3 regions of the Paenibacillus sp. Y859 genome follow, and region 2 is predicted to be linked to each of the others. Evidence: predicted binding sites of a transcription regulator. Region 2 holds the regulator's gene; each other region holds the start of a gene.
What was found. The regulator CtsR, encoded in region 2, represses protease genes until heat stress. The targets are predictions, from matches to a motif close to ATGGTCAATAAAGGTCAAACA.

Region 1: the regulator CtsR is predicted to act here: its motif matches at 3,685-3,705, upstream of clpP (ATP-dependent Clp endopeptidase proteolytic subunit ClpP).
Region 3: the regulator CtsR is predicted to act here: its motif matches at 5,624-5,644, upstream of clpP (ATP-dependent Clp endopeptidase proteolytic subunit ClpP).

Annotation. Positions count from the first base shown of each region.
Region 1 is NZ_JBXCIZ010000003.1:375,602-382,289, forward strand. It holds gene AC1TO8_RS10810 (GreA/GreB family elongation factor) at 58-507, shown strand; gene AC1TO8_RS10815 (sporulation protein Cse60) at 567-755, shown strand; tRNA gene AC1TO8_RS10820 (tRNA-Arg) at 912-985, opposite strand; gene AC1TO8_RS10825 (hypothetical protein) at 1,220-2,089, shown strand; gene tig (trigger factor) at 2,306-3,637, shown strand; gene clpP (ATP-dependent Clp endopeptidase proteolytic subunit ClpP) at 3,906-4,496, shown strand; gene clpX (ATP-dependent protease ATP-binding subunit ClpX) at 4,508-5,770, shown strand; gene ispG (flavodoxin-dependent (E)-4-hydroxy-3-methylbut-2-enyl-diphosphate synthase) at 5,895-6,688, shown strand, end outside.
Region 2 is NZ_JBXCIZ010000018.1:55,898-62,585, reverse strand. It holds gene AC1TO8_RS22310 (CtsR family transcriptional regulator) at 940-1,401, shown strand; gene mcsA (protein-arginine kinase activator protein McsA) at 1,429-1,953, shown strand; gene mcsB (protein-arginine kinase McsB) at 1,981-3,054, shown strand; gene clpC (ATP-dependent protease ATP-binding subunit ClpC) at 3,088-5,553, shown strand; gene AC1TO8_RS22290 (hypothetical protein) at 5,756-5,974, shown strand; gene AC1TO8_RS22285 (hypothetical protein) at 6,091-6,243, opposite strand.
Region 3 is NZ_JBXCIZ010000006.1:36,102-42,789, reverse strand. It holds gene gpmI (2,3-bisphosphoglycerate-independent phosphoglycerate mutase) at 1-957, opposite strand, end outside; gene tpiA (triose-phosphate isomerase) at 959-1,711, opposite strand; gene AC1TO8_RS14345 (phosphoglycerate kinase) at 1,768-2,949, opposite strand; gene gap (type I glyceraldehyde-3-phosphate dehydrogenase) at 3,083-4,093, opposite strand; gene AC1TO8_RS14335 (sugar-binding transcriptional regulator) at 4,201-5,247, opposite strand; tRNA gene AC1TO8_RS14330 (tRNA-Arg) at 5,474-5,548, shown strand; gene clpP (ATP-dependent Clp endopeptidase proteolytic subunit ClpP) at 5,733-6,323, shown strand; gene AC1TO8_RS14320 (PdaC/SigV domain-containing protein) at 6,386-6,688, opposite strand, start outside.

The sequences.
Region 1 (6,688 bases), on a different contig from region 2:
TACTATTTTACGTCGAATTTGAAAGGAAGAATCTTCAAACAGGAGGTGAAATCTACTATGAACCATAGTACGATCCTCCAAAACTCCAATACACAGTTGGTAAACCAGCTGGTTTTCTTTGATGAAGAGAAGAAGTTCTTCTTGATGCAATATATACCAGATGATTCTAAAGAGCAGAAAAGGATCGATCAAATTCTTTCTATATATACGACATCACTTGAAAAGATCATTTCTGAACGAAAAGAAGGCTCATTAAATTCTATGGTTCTTATTGGTAGCGAGGTGACCCTTCGTTATGAGGATGATGGTTATGAGGAGAAGTACATCATTGTGTTCCCTCATCAAGTAGATCCAAGTAAGAACTGGATTTCATTTCTATCTCCGATGGGATTGCAACTATTAATGACTGAAATAAATAAAACGTATGAAATTATCGTACCTTCAGGTCATATTGGAGTGAAGATACAAGAAGTTAAATATATGAATTACGGTAATATAGACAAATAATAAGGAATGTTGCATGATGAATGAGTAGTAAAGTAATTGATGAATTTAGGAGGGCTTATATGATACAGGTTAAAGAGTTCGTAGATTCAGATAATTCCTATGCGGAGAATAAGGCGAATCAGTTTTTAGCTGGATTAAAAGAGGAACAAGTGATTAATATACGTTATGGATCGGTAGTGAAATCCAGTGTATCCAAAACGGAACGTCAAAGAAGCACGATCTTAGTCGTCTATAAGACAGCAGAATAGCGTAAAAGCAAATAGTATTGTATACGTTTTCTTAAGGATTCTTTATACATTTACTCTAAAGTGGTATCCCACATTTCGATTGTTGCAATTACCATAGCTAGTATCTGTCTGTAACACAAAAAAAAGCCCTCCAAAAAGGAGGGCTTTTTTATAATATGTCCCAGGAGGGATTCGAACCCCCGACCGACGCCTTAGAAGGGCGTTGCTCTATCCAGCTGAGCTACTGAGACTCGAAAAATCAACAATGAATAATATATCATGGATGCGATAGAATATCAAGCACTAATTGTGTTAAATATTTTTTGATTTTAAAGAGGGTATGATATAATCTACAAATGTGAGTTTAAAAGATGACTTTTTGAACAACCTTTACAATTAACAGAGTTTAAGCAAAGAGAGGAGGGGCACTTATTAACGACATCATTTCCTCTGCGAAAGATAATCTGATTCTTTTTCCAAAAACATTGGATTATTACCAAATACAACTTACGGTTATGTTGGAAAGTGAACGCTATGGTGAGGCGATGGATTTACTTCGCTTTCTACTTCAATGCCAGGGGCAAGAAGAGAGATATGTTGATGAATGGCAGGCTTTACTTGAATGGTTAGAGACTGCTTTTCCTCAATATATTTCTGGAGTAGATAATGAACAAGCAACTATAGATGGTGAAATTGAATTAGATGAGGAAGATCTAGCTCGGCGTAATGCGGAGTGGAAGTTTGCTGAAGATGCTGATTACGCTAATAAATTGCTAAGCATTGTGAAGAATGAAGTCTTGTCTGAACAGACGATGCTCGCATTGGAACAACTCTCCTACTTGAATGGCGACGCCATTAATCAGGAGTTGGTTAATTGGTTGCAGAGCCATGACATTCATCCACTGCTTCAATATCGAGTTCTACAGACATTACATCAGCGTGGTATGCAAGGAAGTATTACTTTTATGAGGGGACAAGAACAGGTTGAAGTTGATATTGAGAGTATTCCGACAAAAGATAGCGAATTTCCGCTAGTTGTTCAGCAAATTGTAGATCGGGTTGCTCAGTACACTGAAGTTCAAGAGCCGACCTTGTTTTATTTCGCTCAAGAGTTATGGTCACAATTTATTAAGGCGGTATATGGAACAAATGCTTATCTATCCATGTTAACAGAAGAAGATTTGGTAATGGATATATGGGCGGCAGCGCTCCATCAGACGGTATCTGAAAGTCTAACAGGAAACCGCAATGAAGAGGAGACTCGGGCAATATACGGGATTACAGAGAACTTCCGTTTTCGATTCGAACAAGCCTACCGAGTGATGAAACAGTTTGTTACAGAAGGTGAAGCATAATAAACTGTTATGACGCCTTTTTGAACATTTACTTTTAATATAATAATTAATTTAGGATTCTAGGTTGAACCTACCCTTGAAAAAAGGTACAATGTTGTTTATACTATAATGGTTGTTCTGTGCGTGAAATATAAGGATTAAGTATAGAGTGGAACTTATACTTTCTTATTTTCTATAAATAAACCATGAGAATTATTTTGGAGGGGAAGGCATAAAATGAAAGCAACTTGGGAAAAAATAGAGAAGAACCTTGGGGTTCTTGAAGTTGAAGTAGAAACAGAGCGTGTAACTGAGGCGCTTGATAAAGCTTTTATGAAAGTATCTAAGAAAGCTAATGTACCTGGATTCCGTAAAGGAAAAGTACCGCGTTCTGTCTTTGAAGCACGTTATGGAGTAGAAAGCTTGTATCAAGATGCTATTGATATTTTGCTTCCAGAAGTGTACACACAAGCGGTAGACGAAACGGATATCTTCCCGGTAGATCGCCCAGAAATTGATATTGATCAATTTGCTAAAGGTGAAGTATTTAAGTTCAAAGCTAAAGTTACTGTTAAACCAGAAGTAACTTTAGGTCAATACAAAGGCGTAGAAGTACCAACACAAAAAGTTGAAGTTACTGAAGATGAACTGAACGAAGAATTAGTTCGCTTACAAGGACGTCATGCAGAGCTAGTTATTATTGAAGAGGGTACTGCTGAGAATGGTGACATCACAATCATTGATTTTGATGGTTCCGTTGACGGTGTTCCTTTTGAAGGTGGACAAGCTGAGCGTCATTCTTTGGAACTGGGAAGCGGTTCGTTCATTCCAGGCTTTGAAGAACAAGTTATAGGATTGGCTACTGGCGATCAGAAAGACGTTGAAGTAACATTCCCTGAAACTTACCAAGTAGAAGAATTGGCTGGTAAGCTAGCTGTCTTCAAAGTGAAAGTTCACGAAATCAAGCGCAAACAACTTCCTGAATTGGACGATGAATTCGCTAAAGATGTAAGTGAATTCGAAACATTGGATGAGTACAAGGTAGACTTGAAGACACAACTAGAATCACGTAAAGACCAAGAAGCGAAAGGTGTTCGTGAAGGTCTTGTAGTGGATAAAGTTGCTGAATTAGCAGAAGTTGATATTCCACAATCGATGATTTCAAGTGAAGTTCAGAATATGATGACTGATTTCGATAATCGTCTTCGTTCACAAGGTATGGATCTTGAGATGTTCTTAAGCTTCTCAGGTCAGACTAAGTCTGATCTTCAAGAGCAAATGAAAGTTGATGCAGAGAAACGTGTTCGTAACAATCTCGTACTTGAGCAAGTTGCTAAGGATGAGAAGATTGAAGTTACCGAAGAAGACGTTACGAGTGAATTGGCTACATTGTCTGAATCATACAAGCGCTCTCCTGAAGAACTACGTAGTGTTCTAGAAGCTAATGGATCATTGAACAGTCTACGTGAAGAGATTTCTCTACGCAAAACAGTTGATTTCCTACTGTCTAACAGTAAGGAAGTTGCTCCTGTAGAAGTTGAAGATGAAACTCCAGAAGAAGACAAATAAGAAAATTATTATAGTGGTTGATGAGGTGCGTTTTTTTGACGCGCCTCATTTTTACCTAAACTGACCAAAAAATGGATAATACATGTGAAAATTGGGTTTGTTTTAAAAAAAAGGACGGTATAGCCGTGTTTGCTTGATACATACTTATTTAAAGGGATTATGTTGCATACTTATTGCGTATGTTGAAAAAATGACATCGCGCTTCTAACATGTTAAAATATTGATGAGATATGAAATTGTATTTTTAAAAGGAAAAGAGGTTGGTCAAATGAGTCTCGTACCTATGGTTGTTGAACAAACCAGTCGTGGAGAACGTTCTTCTGATATTTACTCCAGATTGCTTAAGGATCGCATTATTTTTCTGAGTACTGCCATTGACGATGATGTTGCCAATCTTGTCATAGCACAGCTGTTATTTCTAACTGCTGAGGACCCAGAGAAGGATATTAGTCTATATATTAACTCACCAGGTGGTTCTGTCACAGCGGGAATGGGGATATATGATACAATGCAATTCATAAAGCCAGATGTATCTACGATTTGCGTGGGTATGGCGGCAAGTATGGGATCTTTGCTATTGACCGCGGGAGCGAAAGGTAAGAGATTTGCGCTGAGTAATAGCGAAGTGATGATTCATCAGCCTTTGGGAGGTATTTCAGGGCAGGCATCAGATATACGGATTCATGCGGATTGGATCTTGAAGACAAGAGAAAAGCTTAATCAAATATATGTAGAACGAACCGGTCAACCTCTTGACAAAATCGAGATGGATACGGATCGTGATTTCTTCATGAGCGCTGAAGAAGCAGTGTCTTATGGACTTATTGACAAAGTACTATCTTCACCGAACAAATCTTAAGGGGTGGTAATATGTTTAAGTTTAATGATGAGAAAGGGCAACTTAAATGTTCTTTCTGTGGTAAAACTCAGGAACAGGTGCGTAAATTAGTTGCAGGTCCTGGCGTTTATATATGTGATGAGTGCATCGAGTTGTGTACTGAGATTGTAGAGGAAGAGCTAGGGCATGAGGAAGAAGTGGATTTGAAAGATATCCCGAAGCCTAAAGATATTTGCGATATTCTCGATCAATATATTATTGGGCAGAATCAAGCTAAGAAATCATTGTCTGTTGCGGTCTATAACCATTACAAACGAATTAATACACAAAGTAAGATTGATGACGTAGAGTTATCTAAGAGTAATATCCTCTTGTTGGGTCCTACTGGATCAGGTAAGACATTGCTAGCTCAAACGATGGCCAAAATTCTTAACGTACCTTTTGCAATTGCAGATGCGACATCATTAACTGAGGCTGGCTATGTGGGTGAGGATGTTGAGAATATTCTATTGAAGCTTATACAAGCAGCTGATTATGACGTGGAGAAAGCGGAACGTGGCATCATCTATATTGATGAGATCGATAAAGTGGCTCGCAAGTCGGAGAATCCATCGATTACACGCGATGTATCGGGTGAAGGGGTGCAGCAAGCCCTTCTTAAAATTCTTGAGGGAACTGTTGCATCTGTTCCGCCTCAAGGGGGACGTAAACATCCTCATCAAGAATTCATTCAGATTGATACTACAAATGTATTGTTTATCTGCGGTGGTGCTTTCGACGGGTTGGAGCAATTAATCAAACGTCGTATCGGTAAGAAGGTAATCGGATTTAACGGCGGTGGAGAAGCTCAGAAAGATCTGAATCCTGGTGAGTATCTATCTATGGTTCTACCAGAGGATCTGTTGAAATTTGGTCTAATACCTGAATTTGTAGGGCGCCTACCTATCATTTCAAGTTTGGAGCCTCTAGATGAGAACACATTAGTTCGGATTCTTACTGAACCGAAGAATGCATTGACTAAACAGTATCAAAAACTGTTGGAAATGGATAATGTGAATCTGGAATTCGAACCTGCAGCGTTGGTGGCTATTGCCAAGGAAGCCATTAAACGTAATACGGGTGCTCGTGGTTTAAGAGCAATCATTGAAGGCATTATGCTTGATGTGATGTTCGAGGTTCCGTCTCGCGACGACATCGAAGATTGCGTTATCACCGAGCAGGTAGTTCAAGAGAAAGTAGTTCCTGAATTAAGTGCCAGCACTAAGGTTAGCAAGAATCAAGAAGAGAGTGCCTAAAGGGTTGTGAATACCATAGGGCTTATGTAGATAGATTGCCGAAGTTCCACTTCCAGCCCTGTACGTGCAGCTATTGACGTCGGGGCAAGGGGTGGAGTTTTAGCGTTAAAGGGAGAGGCTAACTATGTTTTCAAGAAAAGACACACGTTCTGTTAAAGTTGGAGACCTGATCATAGGTGGAAATAACGATGTGATCATTCAAAGCATGTGTACGACGAAGACGGCAGATGTGGAAGCAACAGTGGCTGAAATATTACGTTTAGAAGAAGCGGGTTGCCAAATGGTGCGGGTTACCGTTAATAATGAGGAGGCCGCTGCTGCAATCAAAGAAATAAAGAAACAGATTCATATCCCATTAGTTGCGGATATTCATTTCGATTATAGATTAGCTTTAGCTGCTATTGAGAACGGCATTGATAAAGTGCGCATTAATCCTGGTAATATCGGACGTCGCTCCAAGGTAGAAGAAGTCGTAAAAGCCTGTAAAGCGAAGGGAATACCTATACGAATTGGGGTTAATGCTGGTTCACTTGAGAATCATTTGCTTGAGAAATATGGTTATCCGACACCTGATGCTATGGTTGAGAGTGCACTTTTTCATATAGGAATACTGGAAGAGTTGGACTTTCATGATATTATCGTTTCTTTAAAAGCATCGGATGTACCTATGGCTCTCGAGGCTTATCGCAAGGCCGCTGAAGTTATCCCATATCCATTGCATCTAGGGATCACGGAAGCAGGAACGTTGTTCTCGGGTACAATTAAGAGTTCGGCAGGTATTGGTGCTCTACTCTCTATGGGGATCGGTAACACCCTACGGATTTCGCTTAGTGCGGACCCTGTCGAAGAGGTGAAAGTAGCACGTGAGATTCTAAAGGCATTTGGTCTGATCTCGAATGCTCCAACATTGATCTCTTG
Region 2 (6,688 bases):
TTTTTCTTTTCACCAACTCCAATCATCAGTACCTCCTGATGCAGTAGTTGCACATAGTACAGCTAAATTCAGCTAAATTGCTTCTGACGCCAATCTAGTTGCAAATCTACACTTAATTACTTGAAAATCACCACTTATCCGCAAATCGCAACATTTAACTGTACTTTCTGCAACTAAAACTCACTATAGCTACTTTTCCTTCAAACTAACTGCCTTTTATACAACTAATTATCTATTTACTTTTCTACAGCGGCTCAAGGCTTCATTTTTCTGCGCTTCGACCACTGCTACCCAATTCCTCAGCTACCCAACGACTGCACCTCAGCTCACAATCCATCAACTTGCCCCAACGACTAGACTTCATTCCCAACACATCCCCCAACTCACCAACCAGTAGACTTCATTCCTAACACACACCATCCAACTCACCAACCATCAACTTCCCATTTGTCCCGCGCACCATCCAGGACCACACACCAACTCCAATCATCAGTACCTCCTGATGCAGTAGTTGCACATAGTACAGCTAAATTCAGCTAAATTGCTTCTGATGCCAATCTAGTTGCAAATCTACACTTAATTACTTAAAAATCACCACTTATCCGCAAATCGCAACATTTAACTGTCCTTTCTGCAACTAAAACTTACATTAGCTACTTTTCCTTTAAACTAATAATTCTTCTTTTGTAGAGCATATTATCAGGCTAACTAAGGATTTGCCTGATCTTACTCGATAATCCCAGCTTGCAAGAATATTATTGCTTAGAGAGGTCCACACTAAAAATATGTAATACCCCTTGGCAAAACCAAAGAATATGATATAATATTAACAAAGTCAAAGAAAGTCAAAGTCAACCAACGAAGAGATGAGGAATAGAACTACATCTTGGGAAGTGGGTAACCACGAAAGAGTTGAGGTTGATAACTGGAGGATGAATGATGCGTAATATCTCTGATGTTATTGAGCAATATCTGAAGAATATTCTGCATGAAAGTCCCGAAGGAACAGTGGAAATTCAACGCAACGATCTGGCTGAGAAGTTTGTCTGTGTACCATCACAGATCAATTATGTCATCAGTACTCGCTTTACGTTAGAGAAGGGCTATCTTGTGGAGAGCAAGAGAGGTGGTGGAGGCTATATTCGGATTCAACGAATTGATCTTCCGCAACACTCTGAACTTCATACCCATCTAAGACAGACGATTGGTGAAGATATCGACCAGACGACAGCGGAAGGGCTGATCTATCAACTGGAGGGATCCTGTTTCCTAAGCAAACGCGAAGCTACTTTAATGCGTGCAGCGATCTCCAGAGAATGCCTCATGATCAAGCTACCTTACAGGGATGAGATACGTGCCAGAATGATGAAAGCGATGCTGATCTCTTTATTAGGTAAATGACCTACGAAGAAAGGGAGGTACATCGACATGCTTTGTCAAGAATGCGAAAACAAACCGGCCACACTTCATTTTACCAAGATTGTAAATGGAGAGAAAACGGAATTTCATGTGTGTGAATCATGTGCTCGTGAGAAGGGCGAGATGATTCCTGGGGTAACAGGAGGATTCTCGATTCATAGCTTATTGTCGGGATTCATTGACTTCGACGCAGCTAAGAAGATTCAATCCGGTACCTCGAAAGGCGCTCAAACGTTACGATGCGAAGAATGTGGCATGACGTACTCACAATTTAGTAAAGCTGGACGCTTTGGATGTAGTTCGTGTTATAAATATTTCAACGATCGTCTAGATCCCTTATTCAAAAGAGTTCACGGGAGTACTGCTCACGTGGGCAAAGTACCGATAAGGGGTGGCGTTCAAATACAAGTTAAACGACGGTTACAGGATCTGAAGTCTGAGCTGCAACAACAAATTATTCAAGAAGAATTTGAAGAGGCTGCAGCACTTCGTGATCAGATTAGAGAGCTTGAAAAGGGATTGTCAGAAGAGTAAAGTTCTTTTTAGAAGGAGGAATGCGTAATGCCAAATCTCCGATTCACCGAACAAGCGCTTAGTCAATGGATGCTCGGTGACGCAAATGATTCCGACATTGCGATAAGTAGTCGAGTTCGAGTGGCGCGCAACTTACAGCATATTCCATTTCCCTTGCTTGCGACAAGTGAGCAATCGATGGTGGTGCGAGATACTCTAACAGACATGAAGAAATATGAACCATTAGAATCATTTGGTACATTCCATATGCTTTACTTAGATGACATTTCACCATTGGACAAAAAAGTTCTTGTGGAGAAGCATCTGATTAGTCCAAGTCTGGCTAACGAATCAGAACATGGTGCAGTTATTCTGAGCGAAGATGAATCCATTAGTATTATGATTAATGAAGAAGATCATTTGCGCATTCAATGTCTATATCCAGGATTCCAGGTACGTGATGCTTGGGAGAAGGCGACAGCCCTTGATGATATATTTGAGGCACATATTGATTATGCATTTGATGCCACACGCGGTTATCTAACAAGTTGTCCGACCAATGTAGGAACAGGACTTAGAGCTTCGGTGATGATGCATTTACCAGCACTGGTGATGACACAGCAGATCAATCGGATTTTGTCAGCGGTATCCCAAGTAGGCTTAACGGTAAGAGGAATCTATGGCGAGGGTAGTGAAGCTGTAGGTAACATATTTCAAATATCGAATCAGATTACACTGGGACAGACAGAGAATGAAATTATCGACAATCTACACAGTGTCGTGTTGCAAATCATTGAACATGAGCAGAATGCACGTGAACGACTACTCAATGAATCGAAGCTCCGAATGACAGATCGTGTACAACGATCATACGGAATTTTGTTATATGCAGAAATGTTAGACTCGAAAGAGGCTGCACAACGGCTATCTGATGTTAGACTTGGTGTTGATTTGGGTATTATTAAGGGACCATCCACCCCTGTAATGAATGAATTGAATGTTATGACCCAAGCAGGTTTTCTTCAAAAGACATTCGGGGAAGCCATTACTAATGAGGAACGTGACGTCTATCGTGCTAGGTTAATTCGGAAGAAGTTAGGTTCTCAAGATAATATACAATAAGAAGAATTTAAATTTCATGGAGGTGTAGGAGTTATGATGTTCGGGAGATTTACGGAACGTGCGCAAAAGGTGCTCGCATTGGCTCAAGAAGAAGCGGTTCGTTTAGGTCACAATAATATAGGTACAGAGCATATTTTGCTTGGTTTAATTCGTGAAGGAGATGGCATTGCTGCTAAGGCTTTAGTTGGGCTTGGTCTAGGACTCGAGAAGATTCAAGATGAAGTGGAGACACTGATTGGTCGAGGACAAGAACAGCCAACGAATATCGCCTATACTCCTCGCGCTAAGAAAGTGATTGAACTTTCAATGGACGAAGCTCGTAAGCTGGGACATACGTACGTTGGAACAGAACATATTTTGCTTGGTCTTATTCGTGAGGGTGAAGGTGTGGCTGCACGAGTACTTAACAATTTAGGGATCAGCCTGAATAAAGCGCGTCAACAAGTGTTGCAACTACTTGGCAGCAATGAAACGGTATCAAGCCATAGTGGAACACAAGCGAATGTGAATACACCAACGTTGGATGGCTTGGCACGGGATCTAACGGCATTTGCTAGAGAAGGTAATCTAGATCCAGTCATTGGTCGTAGTAAGGAAATTGAGAGAGTTATTCAGGTGCTTAGTCGCCGAACCAAGAATAATCCAGTATTGATCGGTGAACCTGGGGTAGGTAAAACAGCCATTGCTGAAGGACTTGCACAGAAAATTATTAATAATGAAATTCCTGAGACACTTCGTGATAAAAGGGTTATGACACTCGATATGGGATCTGTTGTAGCTGGAACTAAATACCGTGGTGAATTTGAAGATCGTCTTAAAAAGATTATGGATGAAGTTCGCCAAGCAGGTAATGTCATTCTCTTCATTGATGAATTGCATACGTTGATTGGTGCTGGTGGAGCGGAGGGTGCTATCGATGCATCTAATATTTTGAAGCCATCCCTTGCTCGTGGAGAATTACAATGTATTGGGGCTACAACCCTCGATGAATACCGTAAGTATATTGAAAAAGATGCAGCTTTAGAGCGTAGATTCCAGCCGATTGTAGTGGATCAACCATCACCGGAAGAAGCTGTTCAGATTCTATTCGGCTTGCGTGATCGTTATGAAGCACATCACCGTGTGAAGATTACGGATGAAGCAATTGTTGAAGCAGTTAAATTGTCGGATCGCTATATTCCAGACCGTTTCTTGCCAGATAAGGCCATTGATCTAATTGATGAAGCCGGTTCTAAAGTAAGATTGAATTCTTACACGATTCCACCGGATTTGAAAGAATTAGAAAGTCGACTTGAAGATGTTCGCAAGGAAAAAGATGCCTCTGTCCAAAGCCAAGAATTCGAAAAGGCAGCTGCTCTACGTGATACTGAACAAAAGATTCGTGAAGAGTTAGATATTACGAAGAATCAGTGGAAAGAGAAACAAGGAAGCACGGATTCTGAAGTGACACCAGACGATATCGCTCAAATTGTGGCAAGCTGGACTGGAATTCCGGTGAGTAAGCTGAAAGAAGAAGAGACAGCACGTCTTCTGAATATGGAATCGATTCTACATGAACGTCTAGTTGGACAAGAAGAAGCGGTCAAATCCGTAAGTAAAGCGGTACGACGTGCTCGAGCTGGACTTAAAGATCCTAAGCGTCCGATGGGTTCATTTGTATTCCTTGGACCAACAGGTGTAGGTAAGACAGAACTAGCGCGTGCGTTGGCTGAAGCATTATTCGGAGATGAGAATGCTATCGTACGGATTGATATGTCTGAGTATATGGAGAAACATTCGACGTCTCGTCTCGTTGGAGCGCCTCCAGGGTATGTAGGGTATGAAGAAGGTGGCCAATTAACGGAGAAAGTACGCCGCAAGCCATATTCTGTCGTACTGTTAGATGAGATTGAGAAGGCGCATCCTGATGTATTTAATATTCTACTACAAGTGCTAGAAGATGGTCGCTTGACCGATTCCAAAGGTCGTGTAGTTGACTTCCGCAACACACTTATTATCATGACTTCCAATGTAGGAGCAGAAGCGATCAGACGTAATTCAACGTTGGGCTTCACGGCTGTGCAAGATGGGGGAGCCGATTATGGCAACATGAAGGACAAAGTGATGGGTGAACTGAAGAAGACTTTCCGACCAGAATTCTTGAACCGGATTGATGAAATCATCGTATTCCACTCATTGGAACAGAAACATATTGCAGAGATTGTAACATTGATGTCTGAGGAACTTCGTAAACGATTGAAGGAACATGATGTGGATTTCATATTAACAGATGAAGCTAAAGCATTCTTGGCTAAAGAAGGATATGATCCAGCCTTTGGTGCACGACCACTTCGTCGGGCGATCCAAAAGCATATTGAAGATCGGTTATCTGAAGAACTACTAACAGGTAATATTAGCAAAGGAGATTCCCTTCTTATTGATAAAGGGGAAGACGGGTTGACAGTAACTAAGAACAGTCCATCGGATACTCCTGAAGCAGATAACAAAGAACAAGAATAACGTATTGGATCGGATATACCCGAGGTAGGTAACTAAGAACAATTAAGCCCATAGGACCCACCCGTGGTAGCGTTGTACTCTTGTAAATTGTGCGAAATGTAATAATGAAGTAGTACCCTCTTAATGATGGAGGGTACTACTTTTTTTACATTTTAATAGGCTCGATCGAGGGGAATGAGGGAAGTCGTTAGGTTGGTGGAGGGTGAGAGTAGGAGTAGAGGTAGAAGTAGAAGTAGAAGTAGAAGTAGAAGTAGAAGTAGGAGTGGAAGTGGAGTTTAGTAAGTGTTCTAACGGAAGTGACAGACCTTATTGTGTCTCAAACGTCACTTTTGGAAATCTAACGGAAGTGAGCGACCTTATTTGGCGCTTTTCTCTGGATTTTGGAAACTTTTTCGCATATAGAGGCCTGTATTTCCGTTAAAATTCCAAATGGGCATCTATTCATAGAATAAGGTCTGTGAGTTCCGTTAAAACTTCGCCACTCCCCGATGCACTCAGCATCCGGGGCCTACCGCCGCAGTTGCAGAAGCTAAGTAGTCACAAACGTTGAATAGTCATCACCACCGCCATCATCATGCTCCCCGCCGCCACCGTCACCCCCACGCTCGCAACTGCAGAAAGTGCAGTTAATTCAAGTACAAAGGTATGGTAGAGGGAAATAGATGCAAAAAGTACAGTTGTTTCATACACAAAAGTGCGGTCGAGAGAAATAGTTGTTTAAACTACAGTTAAAAGTGGTGATAACGATGAAAAGTGATATTTTCCAGTAACTAGCTACCTTCAATGCAACTAAAGTTAGCTTTAATGGAATTTGGCCGAATTTAAGTGCACTTTATGCAACTGCAGCTATAACTGTAACTGCATTTCCAACCGCTTTTGCATCCGCAACTACAGGAGATTGGAGAAGCTGGAAAGTGGTTATAATGTGAAAAGTCCTCTGCCTCATCAGAGTGTATCTCAGTTTAATTAAGGATGATGTAAACTTTTCATCCCTTCTTTACGATAAATCATATATAGAAGGAATAAATGAGCGAGGATTTACCTTTAGTTCATTCCATCTTGGTGGTAAACTTAATAATAGCGTGAATTCGACATCATTAGCATAACTTACTGTGCTATTTAATTAAGGAGAGAA
Region 3 (6,688 bases), on a different contig from region 2:
ACCGAGCGTGTTATCTAGGTTCTTTGGTTCATACGCAACATAACCTTCAACTGTCTCGCTAAATATAGTCATGCATACAAAGTGCAAGTTCTCCGGGAACTTCGGCCCACGATCGAAACCGCGGAAGTCCTTATTGGTGAATACTTGCGATAATTGAATGGCACGATCTGGACGGAAGTTCAAAAATACGACAGAGTCCCCACTCTCAAGCGTAGACAACGGCTGTCCCTGTTCGTCTACAATAACTGTAGGCTCTACAAATTCATCAAAAACAGACTTCTCGTAAGATTCGACTACTGCCTTAAGCGCATCCGTATATTTAGGTCCTTCTCCGTAAACGATGGCACGATATGACTTCTCAACACGTTCCCAACGTTTATCACGATCCATCGCATAATAACGTCCTTGCACAGTTGCAATCGTACCGACACCGACCTCAGCAATCTTAGCATTCAATTGCTCAATGAACTGTTTGCCTGAATCAGGAGAGACATCTCGCCCATCCAGAAATGCGTGGATATACACTTCATCCAAGCCTTCCTTCTTAGCTAGATCCAACATCGCAAATACGTGATCAATATGACTGTGTACGCCACCGTCAGATAGAAGGCCATACAAATGTAACTTTTTCTTATTATCCTTGGCATGACGAACAGCGTCAACCAATGTAGGATTCTCAAAGAAGTCACCATCACGAATCGATTTGGAGATGCGGGTCAGGTTCTGATAGACGATACGGCCTGCACCAATATTAAGATGACCAACCTCGGAGTTACCCATTTGCCCTACTGGCAATCCCACCTCTTCACCGCAAGCAATCAGAGTGGAGTTAGGATATTGGCTCATCAAACGATCATAGTTCGGCTTCTTCGCTTGTGCTACCGCATTACCTTCTGCAGTATTACGCAATCCGAAACCATCCATAATAATTAAGGCTACCGGTCTTGGTGCTGGCATCTTACTTCGCCCCCTCAACAAGTTGAACATATGAAGTTGGTTGTAAGCTTGCACCGCCGACTAATGCACCGTCAATGTCGCTTTGACCCATATATTCTACGACATTCTCAGGCTTAACACTACCGCCATATTGAATACGTACAGCATTTGCTACATTTTCTCCATACAAACCTTTCACAAGCTCACGAATATAAGCAATCACTTCATTCGCATCTTGTGCTGTTGAAGATTTCCCTGTTCCAATCGCCCAAATCGGCTCATAGGCAATAACTACTTGTGCTGCTTGTTCCGCAGTTAATCCTTTCAAGGCACCTTCAGTTTGAACTTTACATACCGCTTTCGTCTGATCAGCTTCACGCTCTTCCAATTTCTCGCCGACACATACGATAGGAGTAATGCCATGTTTGAAAGCAGCAAACACCTTTTTGTTTACAATTTCATCGGACTCAGCGAAGTAAGCACGACGCTCTGAGTGTCCAATAATGACATAGTGCACGCCTAGATCTTTCAACATTACACCGCTAATTTCGCCAGTGTAAGCTCCATCATCCTCAAAATGTAGGTTTTGTGCTCCAATCTTAATGGAAGTACCTTTAACAGCCTCCATCAATGCTGGAAGATTAGTGAACGGAGCGCAAATAACACTCTCCACACCTGCTACTTCTGCCTTACCTTTAATTTCTTCAATAAACGCTTTAGCTTCTGGAACGGTCTTGAACATCTTCCAGTTTCCCGCGATAATAGGTGTTCTCATAGCTATCCACTCCTTTTTATTCCCTTACATTCCTATACATAAACCAATAATGGGAATTATTTATCGTTCAATGCCTCTACACCAGGAAGTTTCTTACCTTCCATGAACTCAAGCGAAGCTCCACCACCAGTAGAAATATGGTTCATTTGATCTGCTAGTTTGAATTTCTCAGCCGCTGCAGCTGAATCACCGCCACCGATAATCGTGTAAGCGCTAGTGTCCGCACAAGCCTGTGCTACTTCAAGTGTACCCCCTGCGAAAGGCTCCATTTCAAATACTCCCATAGGTCCATTCCATACAACCAACTTGGAGTTTTTGATCACATCAGCATAAAGAGCACGTGTCTTCGGTCCGATGTCTACGCCTTCCCAACCTGCAGGAATGCTATCAATATCAACAATTTGAACATTGGCATCTGCGCTGAAATCATCAGCAATGACAATATCGACCGGAAGCATGAAGTTTTTACCTAACTCTTTAGCCTTCTCGATAAATCCTAGTGCAGTTTCAAGCTTAGAATCATCACATAGGGATAGACCAATTTCATGACCTTGTGCTTTATAGAAAGTGTACGCTAGTCCACCACCGATAAGCACGTTGTCAGCAAGGTTGAGCAAGTTATTAATAACGTCAATTTTATCCTTTACCTTGGATCCCCCAACGATTGCCGTGAAAGGACGCTCAGGTGTAGAGAACGCCTTGCCTAGTACAGACAGTTCTTTCTCCATTAATAGTCCAGATACCGCTGGCAAATGGTGTGCAATACCTTCTGTAGAAGCATGAGCACGATGAGCTGCACCAAAAGCATCATTTACGAATAGATCCGCAAGTTCAGCGAATTGCTTCGCAAGTTCAGCATCATTCTTCTCTTCGCCAGGATAGAACCGTACGTTCTCAAGTAACAATACATCACCATTAGCCATATCAGCAATTTGGGATTTAACAGCTTCGCCTACAGATTCATTGGCTTTAGCTACCTTCTTACCAAGTAATTCTGAAAGACGCTCAGCAGCAGGTGTTAAACGTAAAGATTCCACCACTTGACCATTCGGACGTCCCATGTGACTTGCTAGAATAACCTTTGCTCCGCGTTCCACCAAGTAATTAATAGTTGGTAGCGTTTCACGAATACGTGTATCATCAGTAATTTTACCATCTTCGAGCGGTACATTGAAATCGACACGAACAAAGACCCGTAATCCGTCTACTTGCACATCACTTATACTCTTCTTATTCATCTCTGCGTTCCTCCACACCCATAGATTTTAATACTCTGCAAATTCAAGGAATAACATCTCTATAATTTTACAAAGAGCGGAAACATTGAACACCTGTTTCCGCTCTTTAAATGTTTATGAATTCTAGCTAATATTACTTAGCCAATTTAGCGAAATATTCCAACGTGCGAATAAGTTGTGCTGCGTAGGACATTTCATTGTCATACCAAGCTACTGTTTTAACCAATTGTTGGTCGCCAACAGTTAATACTTTTGTTTGAGTTGCGTCAAACAATGATCCAAATGTAATACCATTAATGTCAGATGACACGATTTCGTCTTCTGTGTATCCGAAAGAATCTGCATCAGAAGCTGCTTTCATAGCTGCGTTAACTTCATCAACAGTTACCTTTTTGTCAAGAACAGTGATCAATTCAGTCAATGAACCTGTTGCAACTGGAACACGTTGAGCTGCACCGTCCAATTTACCTTTAAGTTCAGGAATAACTAGGCCGATTGCTTTAGCAGCACCGGTAGTGTTAGGGATGATGTTCTCAGCTGCTGCACGAGCACGACGGAAATCTCCTTTAGAGTGTGGAGCATCCAAAGTGTTTTGGTCGCCAGTGTACGCATGAATTGTAGTCATCAAACCTGAAACAATTCCGAATTGATCTTGTAACGTTTTAGCCATTGGTGCAAGGCAGTTCGTTGTGCAAGAAGCACCAGAAATAACTGTTTCAGTACCATCAAGAGTTTCATGGTTTACGTTGTAAACGATCGTCTTCACATCGCCTGTTGCTGGAGCAGAGATAACGACTTTTTTAGCGCCGCCTTTCAAATGCTTCTCAGCTGCTTCTTGAGATACGAAGAATCCTGTACATTCTAGAACGATGTCTACACCAAGCTCGCCCCAAGGCAATTCTTCAGGGTTACGGTTAGCAAGAACCTTAACTTCTTTACCATTTACTTTGAAGAATCCGTCATGAACTTCAACGTCTCCGTCAAAACGTCCTTGTGTTGTATCATATTTTAACAAATGAGCTAACATTTTCGCGTCTGTCAAGTCATTAATAGCAACTACTTCGATTCCTTCCACAGCTTGAATACGGCGGAATGCAAGGCGACCAATACGTCCAAATCCATTAATACCAACTTTTACAGTCATTGATTAGTTCCTCCCAAAGTTTCGTTTTATTTATTCAAAAAAGGCTGTTACACCTTTCATGACAACAAGGTCATCAGATTTCGCAAGATGCTAATCGTTTTTCTTAATTAGTTAAGAGGATATTCTTCCATTTCCCTCTCAATCTCTAATGCGGCCGCCTCATCCGTGACCAATATATCTTCCTGACCGAATCGGAGAACAGCATGTATCGCACTAGCCTTACTCTTTCCACCTGCAATCCCTATCACAATTTCAGTATTCATAATATCTTCCAGCCGAAGACCCAAGGTCATCATTCTGTGAACCATAGCACCATGCTCGTTGAAATAATAACCGAATGACTCTGCAATCGCGCCTTCATCTTGGATGCCCTGAATAGTCGCAAGGTCCAATCTTCTACGGCGTGTCATTTCCAGCGCATTACCGATGCCGTGCACTATAATTCGCGACTGTCTGATCGTCTGAACAATTTCCTGAATATTAAGATCTTGGACTAGCGATTGATAGGCATCATCACTAAGTAGATCTGGTATATGTAACAGCCTATATTGGGCTCCTACACTCTTAGCCATCGTGGAAGCTATAGTATTCGCTTGAAATTCCACGCTCTCCCCTAAGCCCCCACGAGCGGGTACAAACCAGGTCCCCTTCAAATTAACAGACGAAGGTTGTGTTAGTTGTTCAGCAACTGCAGCGAGTGTTGAACCTCCCGTTACAGCGATGATGTCTTCATTACCCATGACGCTCAACAGAGCCTTCGCTCCTGCACGTCCCAGTTCTTTCTTAGCGACCGGCGACGACTCACAATCACCAGGTACAATCACTACTTTACGCAGTCCATAGGCTAGGCGGATTTTATCTTCCAAATCTGTTAGTCCAAAAAGGTTCTTGGCGATGGGCTCAAGTGAATCCAGTAGTCTCCTACCCGAGTCACTAATCTTCATTCCCATACTTTCAATCTCAATGAGACCTTGAGATTTCAGAAGATCCGTTTCGGCACGCAACACGCGTTCCGTCATATGAAGTGACGCTGCTAGCGTTCTGCGACCGACAATATCAAGTAATAAAATTCGGTGAAGAATAGTGTACCTTGTCTTGAGAGTTTCCATGAGATCAGGCAGAAGCTGCTTTTGTATTTCTATTAAATTGCGCATGCTTTCCACTCCTGCATCGTTCTACATGGTCTTAAAATGTCCCGGGTAAACTTTTTAAGTCCCACTACTATTCTAACCAATATTCGCTTCTCTTGCAAGTATTCATTGTAGTATAATTTACTACTGCCGATTTTCTTATACATCATGATGTATGATGATTATAAATGTAACAATTCCTTGCTATTCTAACGTATATATCATATAATCATTTTTGCTATCTCTTTTTGCGCCCGTGGTCAAATGGATATGACGTAGGCCTCCGAAGCCTGAGATCGAGGTTCAATTCCTCGCGGGCGCGCCATTAATTATTATGATAGCTATATATAACTTTAACCAACTCAGATCAAAGCCAATCATGGCTCTTTTTTTTATCAATAGTTTGACTTTCCCTGACTTTATGATTTAAAATGTTTATCAAGTGGTAAATACGGCAATCGTATTTATAATGAACAACTAATTTAGTTAGTATAAGGGAGGCTTTCCACATGGGTTATATTCCTATGGTCGTTGAACAAAGTAGCCGCGGCGAACGCGCATATGACATCTATTCTAGACTTTTGAAGGATCGCATTATTTTCTTAGGTTCTGAAGTTAATGACATGGTTGCCAATTCCATTATTGCACAAATGCTATTTCTAGCTGCTGAAGATCCGGAGAAAGATATCTCCTTATATGTAAACAGCCCTGGTGGATCCATTACAGCCGGAATGGCGATATTCGATACAATGCAATATATTAAACCAGATGTATCTACAATCTGTGTAGGTATGGCCGCTTCTATGGGGGCATTCCTTTTGACTGCTGGCACGATCGGTAAGCGTTACGCGCTTCCAAATAGCGAGATCATGATTCACCAACCTCTAGGTGGTGCACAAGGTCAAGCATCAGACATTGAGATTCGCGCTCGTCGTATCCTCAAGCTCCGCGATAAGTTAAATCATATTTTAGCTGAACGTAGTGGACAGCCGCTGGAACGCATTGAGAAAGATACGGACCGCGACTACTTCATGAGTGCTTCAGATGCTCTCACATACGGTTTGATCGACAAAGTCTTAGAGAAACCATTAGCACTTTAATTAAAGACAAAAAGCCCTCACTTCCGTATATTACAGGAGTGAGGGCTTTTACAATAACAGAATTACTTAAACATTCTCGTACCTTCAGGTAGAATCTGATGAAAAGGAATGACGAACGTTGGAATGCCCGTAGCATAATCCGTATATTCATATTGTTGGAAGAACAATGCTATTCCCTCTGATTTCACAAAATAATTCACGTCACCAGTCAATCCTTTAAATTCACCAAAATAACCATCATTGTCTTGTAGTCCTTTGAGAACAAGCTTGTCCAATCTCTCATTATAATCAGGACTCTTTCCTTTTAATAGATCATTCAGTGATAGTATCTTTCCATCGTCTAACGAGAAGGTCAACCCTATACG